3 regions of the Paenibacillus sp. LRG-1 genome follow, and region 2 is predicted to be linked to each of the others. Evidence: a T-box and tRNA genes for the amino acid it is inferred to sense, from the RefSeq annotation. Region 2 holds a T-box; the other regions hold tRNA genes.

Region 1 (5,315 bases), 2.2 Mb from region 2:
TTGTTTTTTTGCCAATATACATAAAAAACGGGTCTCTTAAGCAATTGCATCGCTTGAGAGTACCCGTTTTTGTTTTACAAATATTCACTTATAAAGTTGTATCAACCTCTGGATTAACATCTAATTCATAATCAATTTCATCAAACCCGAATCCAAATAATTGAAGGAAATCCAGACGGTATTGTTCGAGATCGCCTAATTCAGATACATTTTCTGTAGTGATTTCGGACCAAGCTGCTTTGACAGCCTGCTGCACATCGTCTCTCATTTCCCAGTTATCCAGACGGATGCGTCCTTCTTCATCCGTTTCCACAGTGGACCCACTGTATAGCGTCTCGAACAGACGTTGTGCCTGCTCAATACATCCCTCGTGCAGTCCCTTTTCCTTCATGACCTTAAACAGCAAAGAAATATACAAAGGTACGACTGGAATAGCCGAACTGGATTGTGTAACCAAAGCTTTATTCACAGAAACGTAAGCTTTTCCATGATAACGCTCCAATTGCCTTGTTAAAGTATGTGCTGTAGCTTCCAAATCATTTTTAGCTTGGCCAATGGTTCCTTTACGATAGATAGCCTCCGTAATTTCGGGACCAATATACGAGTAAGCCAGTGTGGTTACCCCTTCAGCCAGCAGATCAGCTTCTTCCAACGCTTTCAGCCACAAGGACCAATCTTCGCCACCCATTACCGTAATGGTGTTCTCAATTTCCTCCTGCGTAGCCGGTTCTAGCGTAATTTCTGATACGACACCTGTATTCGTATTCACTGTTTTATTAGAAAAAGACTGTCCGATAGGCTTGAGAACGGAATTAAAGGTCTCACCCGTTTCGGGATGTGTCCGTCGCGGTGAAGCGACACTATATACAATCAGGTCTACCTTGCCCAGCTTTTCCTTTACCAGCTTCAACGTCGCCTGCTTAATTTCATGAGAAAAAGCATCTCCATTAATGCTTTCTGCTATGTAGCCAGCTGCTCTGGCCGCTCTTTCAAAGGCTACCGTATTATACCAGCCTGCTGAAGCCGTGCGCCCCTCTGATGCAGGACGTTCATAGGATACCCCTATGGTGTCCGCTCCCAGACCGAAGCTCGCAGCAATACGAGAAGCCAGCCCGTATCCAGTAGATGCTCCGATCACAAGCACCTTTTTAGCTCCTTGTATTGATGTGCTTTCTTTGATGTAGTTGATCTGACGGTTAACATGAGCCGCGCATCCTGCAGGATGTGCAGTCGTACATATAAAACCACGGATTTTCGGTTTAATAATCATTGCAAGGGTCCCCCTACTTTAGCATTCATTTAATATGGATGTAATGGTTGTCCAGTCATAACTATATAGCAAATCAGCTTGCGGCTCAACACATAACACTTGAAGACAGCCGAAGAAAACTACCGTAAACATCATAGTCTGCAACGCTTTTTTACTCCACTATTCATTTTGAATCATTTTCTAACAACATCACATCTTCTCCTTGCTGTTGTCTTATTTGGATATTAGCCCTTCCCCAAGAACACATTAAGTCAATAATTTCATTTGCTGTAATTCCATATTCCGTTATATAATACTCCACTTTTGGAGGCATTTGATTATACACATGTCTACCTATGATACCATCCTTTTCAAGTTCGCGAAGTTGCTGTATAAGAACCTTTTGAGAAATGCCTGAAATACTACGCTGTAATTCACTTGTCCTTTTTCTACCAGACATTAATAAACATATGATTAATGATTTCCATTTACCTCCGATGATCTCAAGTGTTGCTTCTATGCCTAAATTATATTGTTTCATAGTACCACCTCTTCAACGCTAAAAATAACAAAGTTTATCTAATTAATTCTATAATCGCATATCTTCACTTTAAGTCCAATGCATACTTTCAAGTAACTATCTTACTTTATTGTGTGTATTTACTTTTTTTGAAGCATACAGAATAATAATAGAGCATCTACAAAGGCAAATATGTTACGTAAGAAAGGTGATTTATGATGAAAACTCTTGTGATTTTAGCTCATCCCAATATCGAAGATTCTAGAGTAAATAACAGATGGAAACGAGAATTACTTCAATATACCAATGAAATTACAATTCATGAGATTTATAAAGAGTATCCAAACTGGAGCATTGATGTTTTGAAAGAACAACAGCTACTTGAAGCATACGATAATGTCATATTTCAATTCCCTTTGTATTGGTATAGTTACCCTCCTTTATTAAAAAAGTGGTTCGATGATGTTTTTACCCATGGATGGGCTTATGGTTCAAAGGGTGATAAGTTAAAAGGAAAGAAGCTAGGGATAGCCATGTCCATTGGCGATAAAAAAGAAAATTACTTACCTACTGGTTCCGTTTCTTTTACTGTAGATGAAGTTATAGCACCTTTTAAGGCAAGCGCAGTGCATGTTGGCGCCATAACATTACCCTATTTCGCTGTCTTCGGAGCCTCGTTTCAAGCAAGCGACGAAGACATTAATCAGAGTGCAAAGGACTATATTAAATATATATTTCAGTATAAATAAAATAGTTATAATGGTACACGCATCTTAACCATATAAAAACAGGCTCTTGGTGGCATCCAGCCAATCCAAGAACCTGTAAATGTTAGGCTATGATGCGGTCGAGAGGACTCGAACCTCCACGGGGGGTTAGCCCACACGGACCTGAACCGTGCGCGTCTGCCAATTCCGCCACGACCGCATATTATGTATTCACACCGATGTTTTCAATCACGGTAATTTAGATTATATCTTCCATAGAACATAAAATCAAGCTATTTTTATATTATATTTTCTATGAATCATTTCCGTAAATATAAGAAAATCACTGGATATCACAAACCAGATATGGTAAAATGGGTCCATCAGGAAAGGAGGTGCGTCAACATCAATAATCACATGTTGAGCGTATCCCTTACCCGGTCCGTTATTCTCTAATTTACAGAGTTGACGGAGGCGCGGGATACGGATCAAAGCTTTAAATAAGCGCCACGGGTAGAAAGACCGTCCTCGGACGGTCTTTTTTATTTCAGCATCATCTATAAGATTACATACTGCACTGTGAAAGAGGAGATACGATGTCGATTAGACCCGCAAATGTGGAAGAGTTCAACGAGTTGGCAGCCATCTGGCTAGATGCTTCCATAGAAGCCCATCATTTTATTGCTCCGCAGTATTGGGCATCACAAGTTACCGAGATGGAAAACAGGTACCTTCCTCTCGCTCAAAACTACGTTATCATACAAGATGATCATAGCATTGGCGGCTTCGTCTCCATGTTGGATGGATACTTGGCGGCTCTGTTTATACGTGTTGGTTCTCAAAGAAAAGGCTATGGCAAGTTACTACTAGATTGGGTGAAGAAGCAACATAATGAGATTCAATTAAAGGTATACCAGTCGAACACGAAAGCATTTAGCTTCTATACTAAAAATGGATTTACCATTCAAGCGGAATCTGTTGATGCCGAAACTGACGAGAAAGAATTTGTAATGGTATGGACAAAACATGAATGATAATGAAGCACCTAGCACCTTTAGCCTAGTAGTACAAAGGCTCTGCTCCCGTAGAAATACGGCGTAAGCAGAGCCTTTTACTTTTATCTATTACAACTAAGTGTCTAGTCTCCTATTTAAGCCATAAACCTCGGCATATAGAATCTCTTTAAACGGAGCAAAATCCTGTTCAGCCAGCGCACCTGGATAGCTCATTATTTGAAGCCGCAGATCAGCCTGTCCTTCTCTTAAAGGAGGCTGTACATAGTCAAAATGGTTCAGATGAAATCCCAAACGTTCATAAAAACCAATTCTTCTCCGGGTCCATTCATCCACTGGTGGCTCAACCTCCAGTACTACCGGTTTACCGGACTGTGAAATAAACTTGCTCATAAGCTCTTTACCTAACCCGCCACCTCGTATAGCCGAATCTACGGCAATATGCTCTACAAACCGAAAATCTGTAAACTCCCATCCCGCCAAAAAAGCAATTGTTTGCCCTTGTTCGTCCTTTTGGGTAAGTAAACGATAACATGGATGATGAAGCAGAGCCCTCTGTGACTCGAATGTCCTGCATTCCGTTTCAGGAAAAGAAGCCTCCATAATCGCATATACTTGAGAGAATTCAAGTTCATTCATTTATACTTTCAACTCCTCTAACGTTAACTTGTTGGTCTACTAATGTCATTTGCATTAGGGCTCTAACCCTTTAGACCTTGTTTAATTCCATAAGCGTCAGCAATATGTGTTCCAACAGCTCTGGAATGTCTTCCATCTGATCTTCGTTAATTTGTCTGGAAAATCGGAGTTCAATCCTATTTTGGTATGTAGATGTCTTCTCTCCGTAAATCTGACTAAGCGTTTGTACCGGTCGAAGATCGGGCTTCCAAATTTCGGTCAGTATATTTTCAATCTGGCTGCATTGTGACTCAATTTCACGAATTTCCATGTAAAAACTCAGCAACAAGACACATCCCGGAATTTGATCTTTGATTTCCAAAATTTCCGCAGCCAAGTTGTTTAAATCCGCCTTTAGTTGAATCTCTGCTGTCACACTCGGGTGTTCTCTCAGTCTGAATTGGACAGCAAATTCACGTGACATCACAGACATTTCCAATCTGTCGATTCGCTGTGTAATGTCAATACGTGAATCCAAATTATCCAGATCGTATACTGTATTTTCCATGGCCACTTTTAAATTATCAAAAACCGTCGGATCGAACATATATTTTTCACCTCCAATTATGGAGTATAACATAGCTTGTGTTACTCCTAAAATAGGATGCCCCTTTTCACGACAGCATATTAAGACGGGATTTTATAGTATACAGTAAGTTGGCTAACTCTTAATTGAAGTTTAGTGAATAAATTTGTAAAAACGCATAATTGTGACAAAAAAATATATATTTTTGTTTATAGTTCCATTTTTATTCCATTTTATTGGGATTCAATATATAATAATGGATGTAATTGGTTATATATATTCGTTTAAATCCCAAAATATAAGAAGGGAAGAGATTATTAAATGAAAAAGGCAGTTTTTTCTACACTAGGTCTTGCACTTCTATTAAGCACATCCACCGCCGTTGCATCTGCTCAAGAAGCAGCACCCGCATTGCAAAAGGAATCTATCCAGCTATCTGGAATGGGACTGACAGAGAGCCTAATAATAGCTTTGAAGAAGCAAGCGAAATTTTTTTAGGTGATAATATATATGGAAGCATTGGAGAACTTATTGATGGAAGATACTATGACACCTACGACGTTTACAAATTCAAGGTTTTTGAAACCAAGTGGGTTGATTTTAAACTTGAAGGAGATAAGTA
Region 2 (5,315 bases):
AATGATCATCGGCACTGGAAAGCTACTCACGGAAGGCGGGATGACACCAGCCGAGTTACAGGCCAGAGTGGCGGTTCCCGGAGGTATTACCGCCGAAGCTCTCGCACTGTTGGACATCAGCCTGCATAGTGTCTTTCCCGAGCTGATACAAGCCACGCACAACAAGTATGAAGAAGACATGCAAAAGGTGGATGTCTCCTTCGGCTTAAAGCCAATTAACCGGCAACAATATTAACCAGCTTACCTGGAACAGCAATTACCTTGCGGATCGTTTTGCCGGCCAGTGCCTGCTGAACATTGTCCAACGACACAGCGAATGCTTCCATCGCTTTAGCATCAAGATCCTTGGCAATCGTTGCACGCTGCACAATTTTACCATTCACTTGCACAACAATTTCCACTTCGGCGTCCACCGTCCATGCTTCATCATAAGCAGGCCAGGCCGCGTAGGTAATGCTATCATTGTGCCCCAGCAGCTGCCACAATTCCTCGGCCAGATGGGGTGCAAGCGGCGACAGCATTTGCACGAAGTTTTCCATTGCTGCACGCGGCAGAAGGTCTGCTTTGTATGCATCGTTGGTGAAGATCATCAGCTGGCTGATCGCTGTATTGAAGCGCAGTGCATCCAGATCTTCGGTTACTTTTTTCAGCGTTTTATGCCAAGTACGATTGAACTCATCGCTAACGCCGTCATTTGTAATTTTATCGTTCAGGCTACCATCCTCGGAAACAAACAGGCGCCATACGCGGGACAGAAAACGATGTGCTCCCTCTACCCCATTCTCATTCCATGGCTTGGTCGCTTCCAGCGGCCCCATAAACATCTCATAAATACGCAGCGTATCGGCGCCAAACGTATTGACAATATCATCAGGATTAATGACATTACCGCGTGATTTACTCATTTTTTCATTGTTGTTGCCCAAAATCATACCCTGGTTGACCAGCTTATAAAAAGGCTCTTTCGTTTCCACTACGCCGATATCATACAGTACCTTATGCCAGAAACGGGCATACAGCAAGTGAAGAACCGCATGTTCCGCTCCGCCAATATACAAATCAACAGGCATCCATTCACGTTGTTTCTCTTTGGATACAAGCTCTTTGTCATTTTTCGGATCAATAAAGCGCAGGTAATACCAGCAACTGCCTGCCCATTGCGGCATTGTATTTGTCTCGCGGCGTGCTTTCATACCTGTCTCAGGATCAATGGTTTCGATCCAATCTGTTGCGTTCGCCAGCGGGGATTCACCTGTACCTGAAGGCTTGATATTGTCCATCTCCGGCAGTACGAGCGGAAGTTGGTCCTCAGGAACCGTTTTGATCGTTCCATCCTCTAGATGAATTACCGGAATCGGCTCGCCCCAATAGCGTTGACGGCTGAACAGCCAGTCACGCAGGCGATAGGTGACTTTGCCGTGTCCTTTGCCCTCGGCTTCCAGCCATTCAATCATCTTCGGAATCGCTTCCTCGTTGGTAAGTCCATTCAGCGGGCCGGAATTGACGTGCGGTCCATCCTCAGTATATGGCTCATTAGCCACATCTCCACCTTGGACAACCTCAATGATATTCAATCCGAATTGCTTGGCAAATTCCCAGTCACGCGCATCGTGAGCAGGTACAGCCATAATCGCTCCAGTTCCGTAGCCTGCAAGTACATAGTCAGCAATCCAGATCGGCAGCTTTTCGCCGTTCACCGGGTTCACTGCATAAGCTCCTGTGAATACGCCTGTTTTATCCTTGGCCAGATCCGTACGCTCCAGATCGCTTTTACGAGCAGCTTGTTCACGGTACTGTTGCACAGCATCCTTTTGCTCAGGCGTAGTGATAATATCCACCAATTCCTGCTCTGGTGCCAGCACACAGTAGCTTGCGCCGAACAGTGTATCTGGACGGGTTGTAAATACTGTGAGTTGCTCGTCATAGCCTTCAATTGGAAAACGAACCTCTGCCCCGGTAGACTTACCGATCCAGTTCCGCTGCATATCCTTAATACTCTCAGACCAATCCAGTTCCTCCAGATCCTCCAGCAGACGATCCGCGTATTCCGTAATTTTCAGCATCCATTGACGCATTGGTTTACGGACGACCGGATGACCGCCACGCTCACTCTTACCGTCAATAACTTCTTCATTCGCTAGCACCGTTCCCAGCGCCGGGCACCAGTTCACAGGTACTTCAGCTACATATGCAAGGCCGCGCTTGTACAGCTGGATGAAGATCCACTGTGTCCATTTGTAATAATCAGGATCCGTCGTGCTGATTTCACGATCCCAGTCGTAGGAGAAGCCGAGCGATTTGATTTGACGGCGGAAGTTATTTACATTTTTCACCGTAATTTCGCGTGGGTGCTCCCCTGTATCCAGCGCATGCTGCTCGGCAGGCAGACCGAAGGCGTCCCAACCCATCGGATGCAGTACGTTGTAGCCGCGCATTCTTTTATATCGTGAAACAATATCCGTAGCTGTGTAGCCCTCTGGGTGGCCTACATGTAGGCCGGCTCCAGATGGGTACGGAAACATATCCAAAGCATAAAACTTCGGTTTGCCCGGCTCTTCCCCGGTACGGAACGTCTTGTTCTCATCCCAATATTTCTGCCATTTTGGTTCAATACTTTGCGGTTGATAGCCGTGCTTCGGCTGTGTGTCTGTCATTGTCTTTTCCTCCTCAAACGGTATGCAACAAAAAAACCTCTGCATCCCGTAGCGTGTCAGCGCTAGGGACGAGAGGTTATATTCCCGTGGTACCACCCTAGTTAGCAGAAAGCGTTCTTCGCGTTCTACTCCCTTTGCACCTGATAACGGAGGTGATCCGATGCGGGTTAATAACAGGATACAAGCACCTGTATAGGGCGTTCCTGCGTTGGACGCATATCTCCGAGGCGAGTTCACTTTGCACTGTCAACCGGCTTGCACCACCCGCCAGCTCTCTACATGTCCAGACAAAGCTACTATTCCTCATCAGCGATTGTTTAACCGTTAATAATGGCACTATTATATTGAAAACCGCGAAAAAAGTCAAATAAGGACTACCTTTGGTGTTAAAGACCCTCTTCATACTAATTGTTCATGACACATGCATACGAATGTTTTATAATGATTTCGAATTAAATCGCTTCAAGTTGAGATGAGTTGAGATAAGAAAGGTGAGCTGAGAAATGGCACAGATTAAAATTTACGGAATAAAAGAAACTCTAAATCCAATCAAAAAGCAACTTTCAGAGGTGATTCATTCTGCTGTGGTGGATGCGTTCAAATATCCTCCTGACAAGAGGTTTCATCGTTTTTTTCCTATGGATCAGGAAGACTTTATATATGCCGATGGTCGCTCTGAGGCGTACACCATTATTGAAATCAGTATCTTTGAAGGCAGAACGACAGAAGCTAAGAAGCAACTCATTAACCTGTTATTCCAAAGAATTAACGATCTTTTGGGTATTTCTCCACAGGATCTTGAGATTACTATATTTGAAACACCCAAACAGAACTGGGGCATTCGGGGTGTACCGGGTGATGAGCTTCAGCTGAGCTATAAAGTGAATATATGAGTGCAAAAAGACGCCCTTCATGTCATCATGAAAAGCGTCTTTCTTTTCCCATACTCGCTAAATGAAGCCTTGCTATTTTACAGCAACATAAAACAGTCTCGCCGCGTCATCTTCTGCTTCTACCCATTCAAAATCCGCATATACCTTCACATCACGAAAACCCGCTTTGGACAATTCTGCCTTCATCCAGTCTGGGTCATAGGCACGTTGAACATGTATTTCCTCGAAACGCTGGTATAGATCGCGTCCTTCTTGTTCTGCTTTCGCAAAGATACTAAGATGATGCTCAATTTCACAACGGGGAGTGTCCAACGCACATGTCCAGATATACGAGATAGAGCGTTCATCCAGTACGAATGGTTGCTCTTCATCATAACGTAAAAACGTCTGAGGATGATGTACATCGAACAAGAAGGTTCCGCCAGGCTTTAGACCAGCATGCGTTCTGCGAAGAGTAGAAATTATATCTTCTTCCTCCAACAAGTAATTCAGACAATCGCAAAAAGAAATTACAGAATCCACAGGCTCGGGTAAAATCCATTCTCTCATATCCTGCTGTATCCAGCGAACGCTTCCCTCACGAAACAATCGCTGTCCCTGTGGAGTGGTTTCCATTTTGCGACGGGCTACTGCCAGCATGTCAGAGGATAAGTCGATTCCAGCCACCTCGAAGCCCGAGTTAACCAGGGGGATCGTAATTGAACCCGTTCCGCAGCCCAGCTCGGCCACCGTATGAGGCATACCGTACTGATCCCAAGCCTGCCGTGCAAAGCGCAACCAGTCCGGGTACGGCATGTCCTGCATCAGCTCATCATACACATAGGCAAACTTCCGGTAAGAAGCCATTTTTTATTCCCCATTCCCGTCCTTCGGTTCAGGTATATTCTCCACCAGGTAGGTCCAGTTTTCCTTTTGTGTAACCAGTCCTTCCTTCATCAGCTTGCCCATCGCACGCTTGAAGGCGGATTTACTGATACCAAACCGTTGCTTGATAATATCCGGCGGTGTTGCGTCGGAATAAGGCATGCCGCCGCCCGGACGCTCTTTCAGAAAAGCAATCAACCGCTCCGCATCCTCATCACGGCCTACTTCCTTGCGTGGTGACATCGCCAGATTGACCCGACCGTCTTCCCGAACAAGCGTGACCCGTACCTTGACCTCTTCGCCCAAGCGAAGCATCCGGTTACGCTCCGAGGAATGAATCATTCCAATCGCGCCAAAACCAAGCACACCTCCGTTCACCAGGACGAATGTGCCCATCTGAAGCGGCTTGTACACAGTCGCCTGCACCCACGTATTCAGCCACGAATCAGGGGCGTGGAAGCACAACGGAGCCAGCTCCTGTTCCCCTGCCAGCTTAGCCCGCAGTCTGCCTTGCTTGTCATGCTCCATAATGGCATACACGTAGTCGCCCACACGAGGATGCAAATCTCGGTTTTCTGGCAACTCACGAATCGGCAGCAAAAGCTGACGACCCAATCCCATCTCCAGGAAACAACCCAAACGCGGATGCACATCGGCCACCTCAAGCTTTGCCATTTCGCCCAACGACAAGAACGGCTTTTTCATAGTTGCGGCCAAACGGTCCTCTGTATCGTGAAAAATAAATACCTCCAACCGTTCACCAACTTCGATTTCACGTGTCAGCTCCGTATAATGCAGCAGCACATCCTGCTCACCAACAGTGAGAAAATAACCGAAAGGAGATACCTCACGATCCACCATAATGGTGACATAAGTACCGGCGATCAAACTCATACCTTTTCCA
Region 3 (5,315 bases), 2.1 Mb from region 2:
ATCAGGTGCTGAAGCTGGATGGTTTGCTTAATCACCAGGTTGATCCAGAGCTGACAATGGCAATGGGACGAGAGTTCGCAGCACGTTTCCGGGAAGAGAAGATCACCAGAGTAGTGACCGTGGAGTCCTCAGGCATTGCCATCGGGTTTGCGACAGCATTGGAATTGGGTGTACCGTTGGTATTTGCTCGTCGTAAAAAGACCCTATTAGCTGATCCAGACGCGCTATGTGAACGCGTACCTTCGTTTACTAAAGGTATTGTTACGGATATTATGCTGTCTCGTCAATTTATTCACGAAGATGATCGTGTTCTGTTCATTGATGATATTATCGCTAATGGTGATGCGGCACGAGGCATGGTTAAAATCATTCAACGCTCCGGAGCGGAGTTGATTGGATTCGGTGTCGCGGTGGAAAAAAGCTTTCAGGCCGGAGCGAGAACCATCCGTGAGCAGGGTATTCGTGTAGAGTCATTGGTCAAAATTTCGTCGTTAGCTGACGGCAAGATTGAGTTTGCTGAATAGTAACAATTCAAAACTCCTGATCCTTATTTCTAATAATAACCTTTGCATGAGCTTCAATTTCGCTTATAATATAGATAAGGTTTTGGAGAGGAGGCAGCAACATGGGGAAAGAACAATTGACCGAACAGTTTTTTCTGGAAAAACTGGCAGCGGCTAAAGTACACTTTGAGCGTGCCTTGGATTGTAAGCATACGGAATTCGACGATTTGTATCCCTATATGATTGAACATCCTCAGTTTTTTTGGTATAAACGCTATGTGGCCTGGTCTGAGTTGTTGACGTTGGTTAACCTATGCGAAGAATTGTCCTTCTCTTGGAAAGAAGAATTTACTGCTCACCAAGTGGAGTATGTAGATCAGCGAGTGTTGTCTGCACAAGTGCTGGACTTCTGGTACGAGAAGAACGATACAAAAGAACATGATCACAGTGTAAACCAGTCGGGATAATTTGTCGCTCTGTTGGCAATCCATATAAGTAGTAAGAGAGAAGAGACCTAAATGATTGTTTAGGTCTCTTTTTAAACTTTTTTCATGTATATAGAATCATGGTTGCTGTGTTAAAAAAGTGAATAAGGAGGGGACAAGGATGATTATGGACGAAGAATTGGATGCTTATCGACTCTCCGGTGAAAAGGTGCGTGTCGTACGCGATGGATTGGAGTCCAACGATGTTGTTGGCATTGTACTGGCATGGGATGATGAACAGGTGCTTATTCGCCGCCAGAATCGACGTGTGGTCAAGTTGGATCGCAGTTATACATACCAGCCGTTCGGCGAGCCGCGTCACAATCCGATAGATCTGGGTTAGGAAGGGGTTCCAAATGGGTGTTGGATAAAAATAACTGAGCGATTCATTAGGCATACAGAAACTCTAAATCGGACACAGTAATGAAGGGAAATCCAACAGAGAGGACGTGCTGTGTCAATGACGGTTATGGACGAAAAAGTACATGCATACAAGGATCAAATCAGCCATTTGGAAGATCAGTTGCCCGAGGTAGTTCATGCATATCATCGCTTTACCGGAGAGTGCTTTCAAGCCGGCAGCTTAGATGAGAAAACCAAGCAACTGATTGCGCTAGGCATTGGCTTATTTGCCAACAATGAAGTATGCACGTTTTATCACGTGGACGAGGCGCGGTCCAAAGGAGCCAGTGATCAGGAAATTATGGAGACCATTGCTGTGGCCGCAGCAGTAGGTGGAGGACATGCTCTAAGTCAAGGGGTTACGCGTGTACAGAAGGCGTTGCAATAAAGCAAATCATTAATAGATATGCTTATACTTCGTGATAGCGAATATAGATCGATTTTGATATATGATGGTTATGGAAAGGAGCTTCCGAGCACAGTTGGTGTCTGCGGAAGCTTCTTTCTTTTGCGTGTTTGTTGTGCGGGGACTATGCTCTTCTGCTTGCGGCAAAAGCAGCAGGGCGAGACGTTTTACGCTTATAGGCCAAAGAGGATGTAACCAAACTTCGTTCAACGATGCGTAGGGGTTTGGAAGTTGAATTGTTTGGTAATTCGGGGCGATGTTTCTCTAGTAAAGGAAGGGCGGCTGTATGAGGCATGGAGGTCGAGAGCCCCAGATATGCTCGCATCCGCTCATACATTTCTTTACGGAATGCTGGCATAGCCATATTGAACTGCTCTTTATTTCCTTTACTTATATAGGTGGCGTGAACGCCGGAGTGGTTTTGTTGTATGTCTAGAACATGAATGTGATATTTATTAAATTCATGTTTTATTTCAGATAGCAGGATTCCGGTACGATCTACACCTGCGTTAACCATTTCGACATAAAGATCAGGGGTTTTCAGCATACCGCTTTCTTCAAGAATTAGGCTGTCCCGCTCAAATACTTTTTGAATAAAGGTAAGGAGCAGATAACTTTTCACAAGAGACCATTCATGCTGAGTAGTATCTAAAGAAGTCATTACCATTCACCGCCTTAGGAAAATGTGATGATAATTCATAACCGATTGAAAAAAAGAACCTTCGTTCCTGAGAACTTATGTTCTTATTTTAGCTTATTATTCCTTTTTTATCAAGGGGAAATTAACAAACATAAAAGGTTTGACATCTTGATATGAGCATGGTATGATCTATCTTGTCGCTAAGAAAGATAGATCTTTCGAGGTATATGACAACATATATGCGGTCGTGGCGGAATTGGCAGACGCGCACGGTTCAGGTCCGTGTGGGCTAACCCCCGTGGAGGTTCGAGTCCTCTCGACCGCATCATCTTATAATATACAGGTTTGTGAATTGCTTTTATAGCAGTTTGCGGACCTTTTTGTATGCTTAAAAAATTTAAGTTGTTACCCAAGACCTGTGTCGAAGAAATCTCTCCGAAGCTATGAGAACAGGATAATAAGTCTACTGTTGGAATGACCTTATAAGCGCATTCCGGTGGATTTTTTCCCATTTCTATTATGAAGTCGATATTTTCACCTCTTCTATCTCTTTCTTTCCAGCCTTGCCATGCTTGATCTTATTTCAGTTCAATCTACTCAATATGCTTACCAATGGCTGTCGAAATTTTCCTAATTGAATCTACTGAATACGAGACTTTTGGAGGCGATTAAAAAATAACAAATAAAACAACTGCCGCTCGTGAGATGTAGCGGCAGTTGTTTAGAATTAACTACATGGAATTAACTGTATCAAAACTCAACATCTCTTTTTTTCTTGGAGCGCGCCCCTGCCAAACGGACAACTAGCGAAGCTACCACCAAAATTGCAGTTACTCCCACAAGGATAACAAAAAAGGATTGATCAAAAGCAGAACGGCCCGCATCTTTCAGTGCTTCTGCAGCCTGGGCAGGCAAACCCTCTGCAGCTATGAGCGCTTCATCCAGGCTGTCTTTCACATTCGCTGGAACGTGGAGTCCCGTAGGGACTTTCATAGCTAGGGAATACGCAAGAGTTGACATGCTTCCGATGATAGCAATCCCTGATGCTCCCCCCATTTCATAGGCAACTTCTTCAATCGATGCAGCCATGCCTGCTTTGTGTGCCGGGGCATAGTTCATAATGGAGTGAGATGCTGCTGTCATACCTGCTCCCAAACCCACACCAAGTAAAGCCAATCCAAGAATCTGCCCGGCCATGCCTGAATTAAATTGCGTGAGATAGATGCCCATTCCCAGACCGGCAATCAGAAGAGAGGAGCTTTTAATACGGATAACGTCATAGCGATGCAATATGGACCCGGTTAAGGGGCCGGCAATGAGAGATGCAATCGGTATGCTGATCGTGTACAGTCCTGCTTGGAGAGGCGACAGACCTTCCACCAGTTGAAGACGCTGGGTTACAATATATTGAATCCCCATCTGTGTAAATGCACCCACCAAGGCAGTTATAAATCCGGTGCTGAACCTTGTAATTTTAAATAAAGTAAGATCAATAAGAGGGCTAGCGCTTTTATTTTGACGACGGATAAAGATGATAAGTGCCAAGACGCCGATAACCGCACCTATTACGGCCAATATTGGAGACCCGTCACGACGGGCAAACTCTTTGATGGAATAGATGAGTCCCACCATGGCGATCATGATTTGGATGGAGCCGGTAAGATCCCATTTTTTCTCTTTATTGCCCGCATGTTTTGGAACATAAATCAGAGTTAATGCAAAAGCAATGATCGCAATCGGCAAATTAATCAAAAATACAGAACCCCACCAAAAATGCTCTAAAAGAAGCCCGCCGACGATAGGACCTAGTCCTGCTCCTCCTGCAGAAACGGAGCCCCAAATGCCGATCGCGAATCCACGCTCGCGTTCATCTGTAAATGTAACCCTAATGATTGACAAGGTAGCGGGCATCATCATAGACGCTCCGACTGCAAGAAGAACTCGAGACGCCACCAATACAAAGGGCACGGGGGAAAAGGCGGCAGTAAGCGAAGCAGCAGCAAATACAAGCAACCCGAGGGTAAAGATTTTTTTATAACCCAAGCGGTCCCCAAGCGTTCCCATTGCTGGCAGCAGACCCGCCATAACGAGCGAGTAGCCATTGAGAATCCATAATTTTTCTGACGCTGATGCACCGAGGTCATGGGTTAAGCTCGGCAATGCGGTATACAGGATGGTCATATCCATCACAATAAGCAAAAGAGCGCTTGATACGATAGCTAGAACCAACCAGCGTTTGAATTTAGACATGTTGTTCCTCCGTGAATACAAATTTAAGTTATTACAATTTAAAACCTTAATCTATAGGGTTACCCTATAGTCAAGTGCTAATTCTCGGGATAAAATAGACATACTAAACTTCTAAAACATAACGGAGGAATGAGTTATGTCAAAAAGTCACAGCCCATACTTTACTACCAGTGAGCTGGCCAAGACTTGCGGAGTCACCAAACATACCCTTTTCCATTATGATGAGATCGGGCTCTTGAAACCAGAATTCACAAACTCAAAAGGCTATCGTTTTTACTCCATTCAGCAATGCTACGCGCTTGATATTATTAATGTGCTAAAGAAGGCGGGGAGCTCACTACAGGAAATCAAGGAATTTATTGAGAATCAGAATACGCCTCTGCTCATAGAGCTATTCAAACAGAAACTGCATGACCTTGAAGTGGAACGGATTAGAATAAAACGGATGCAAAGCCTATTGAAAGGTGCCATTGAAATGACGGAGCAAGCCAAGGGAGAGTTACACGATGGACCGTCAATAGAAGAATGTGAAGAGGAATATTTCATTGCCACACAACTGGAACAGGGTGATGGTGATAAGGAGTTTGCTCACAAATTAAAGGAACATCGAGATTATTGCGAAAATCACT

Evidence for each region. A T-box is a leader RNA that pairs with one kind of tRNA and senses whether it is charged. The one in region 2 lies ahead of leuS (leucine--tRNA ligase), so its partner is inferred to be a tRNA-Leu.
Region 1: it has a tRNA-Leu gene. The T-box ahead of leuS (leucine--tRNA ligase) is inferred to sense a tRNA for this amino acid. The anticodon was not compared.
Region 3: it has a tRNA-Leu gene. The T-box ahead of leuS (leucine--tRNA ligase) is inferred to sense a tRNA for this amino acid. The anticodon was not compared.

What each region holds. Positions count from the first base shown of each region.
Region 1 covers NZ_CM170126.1:1,954,246-1,959,560, reverse strand. Annotated here, with positions in the region: gene fabV (enoyl-ACP reductase FabV) at 89-1,270, opposite strand; gene ACUUJN_RS08770 (winged helix-turn-helix transcriptional regulator) at 1,434-1,790, opposite strand; gene ACUUJN_RS08765 (NAD(P)H-dependent oxidoreductase) at 1,988-2,518, shown strand; tRNA gene ACUUJN_RS08760 (tRNA-Leu) at 2,612-2,696, opposite strand; gene ACUUJN_RS08755 (N-acetyltransferase) at 3,073-3,510, shown strand; gene ACUUJN_RS08750 (GNAT family N-acetyltransferase) at 3,607-4,128, opposite strand; gene ACUUJN_RS08745 (hypothetical protein) at 4,199-4,714, opposite strand; gene ACUUJN_RS08740 (hypothetical protein) at 5,015-5,191, shown strand.
Region 2 covers NZ_CM170126.1:4,113,037-4,118,351, forward strand. Annotated here, with positions in the region: gene comER (late competence protein ComER) at 1-235, shown strand, start outside; gene leuS (leucine--tRNA ligase) at 216-2,654, opposite strand; T-box leader at 2,716-2,973, opposite strand; gene ACUUJN_RS18120 (tautomerase family protein) at 3,158-3,547, shown strand; gene ACUUJN_RS18125 (class I SAM-dependent DNA methyltransferase) at 3,620-4,393, opposite strand; gene ACUUJN_RS18130 (CvfB family protein) at 4,397-5,305, opposite strand; gene rsfS (ribosome silencing factor) at 5,302-5,315, opposite strand, start outside.
Region 3 covers NZ_CM170126.1:2,042,133-2,047,447, forward strand. Annotated here, with positions in the region: gene ACUUJN_RS09175 (xanthine phosphoribosyltransferase) at 1-524, shown strand, start outside; gene ACUUJN_RS09180 (hypothetical protein) at 626-970, shown strand; gene ACUUJN_RS09185 (hypothetical protein) at 1,110-1,331, shown strand; gene ACUUJN_RS09190 (carboxymuconolactone decarboxylase family protein) at 1,449-1,778, shown strand; gene ACUUJN_RS09195 (YhjD family protein) at 1,921-2,457, opposite strand; tRNA gene ACUUJN_RS09200 (tRNA-Leu) at 2,678-2,761, shown strand; gene ACUUJN_RS09205 (MFS transporter) at 3,187-4,686, opposite strand; gene ACUUJN_RS09210 (MerR family transcriptional regulator) at 4,823-5,315, shown strand, end outside.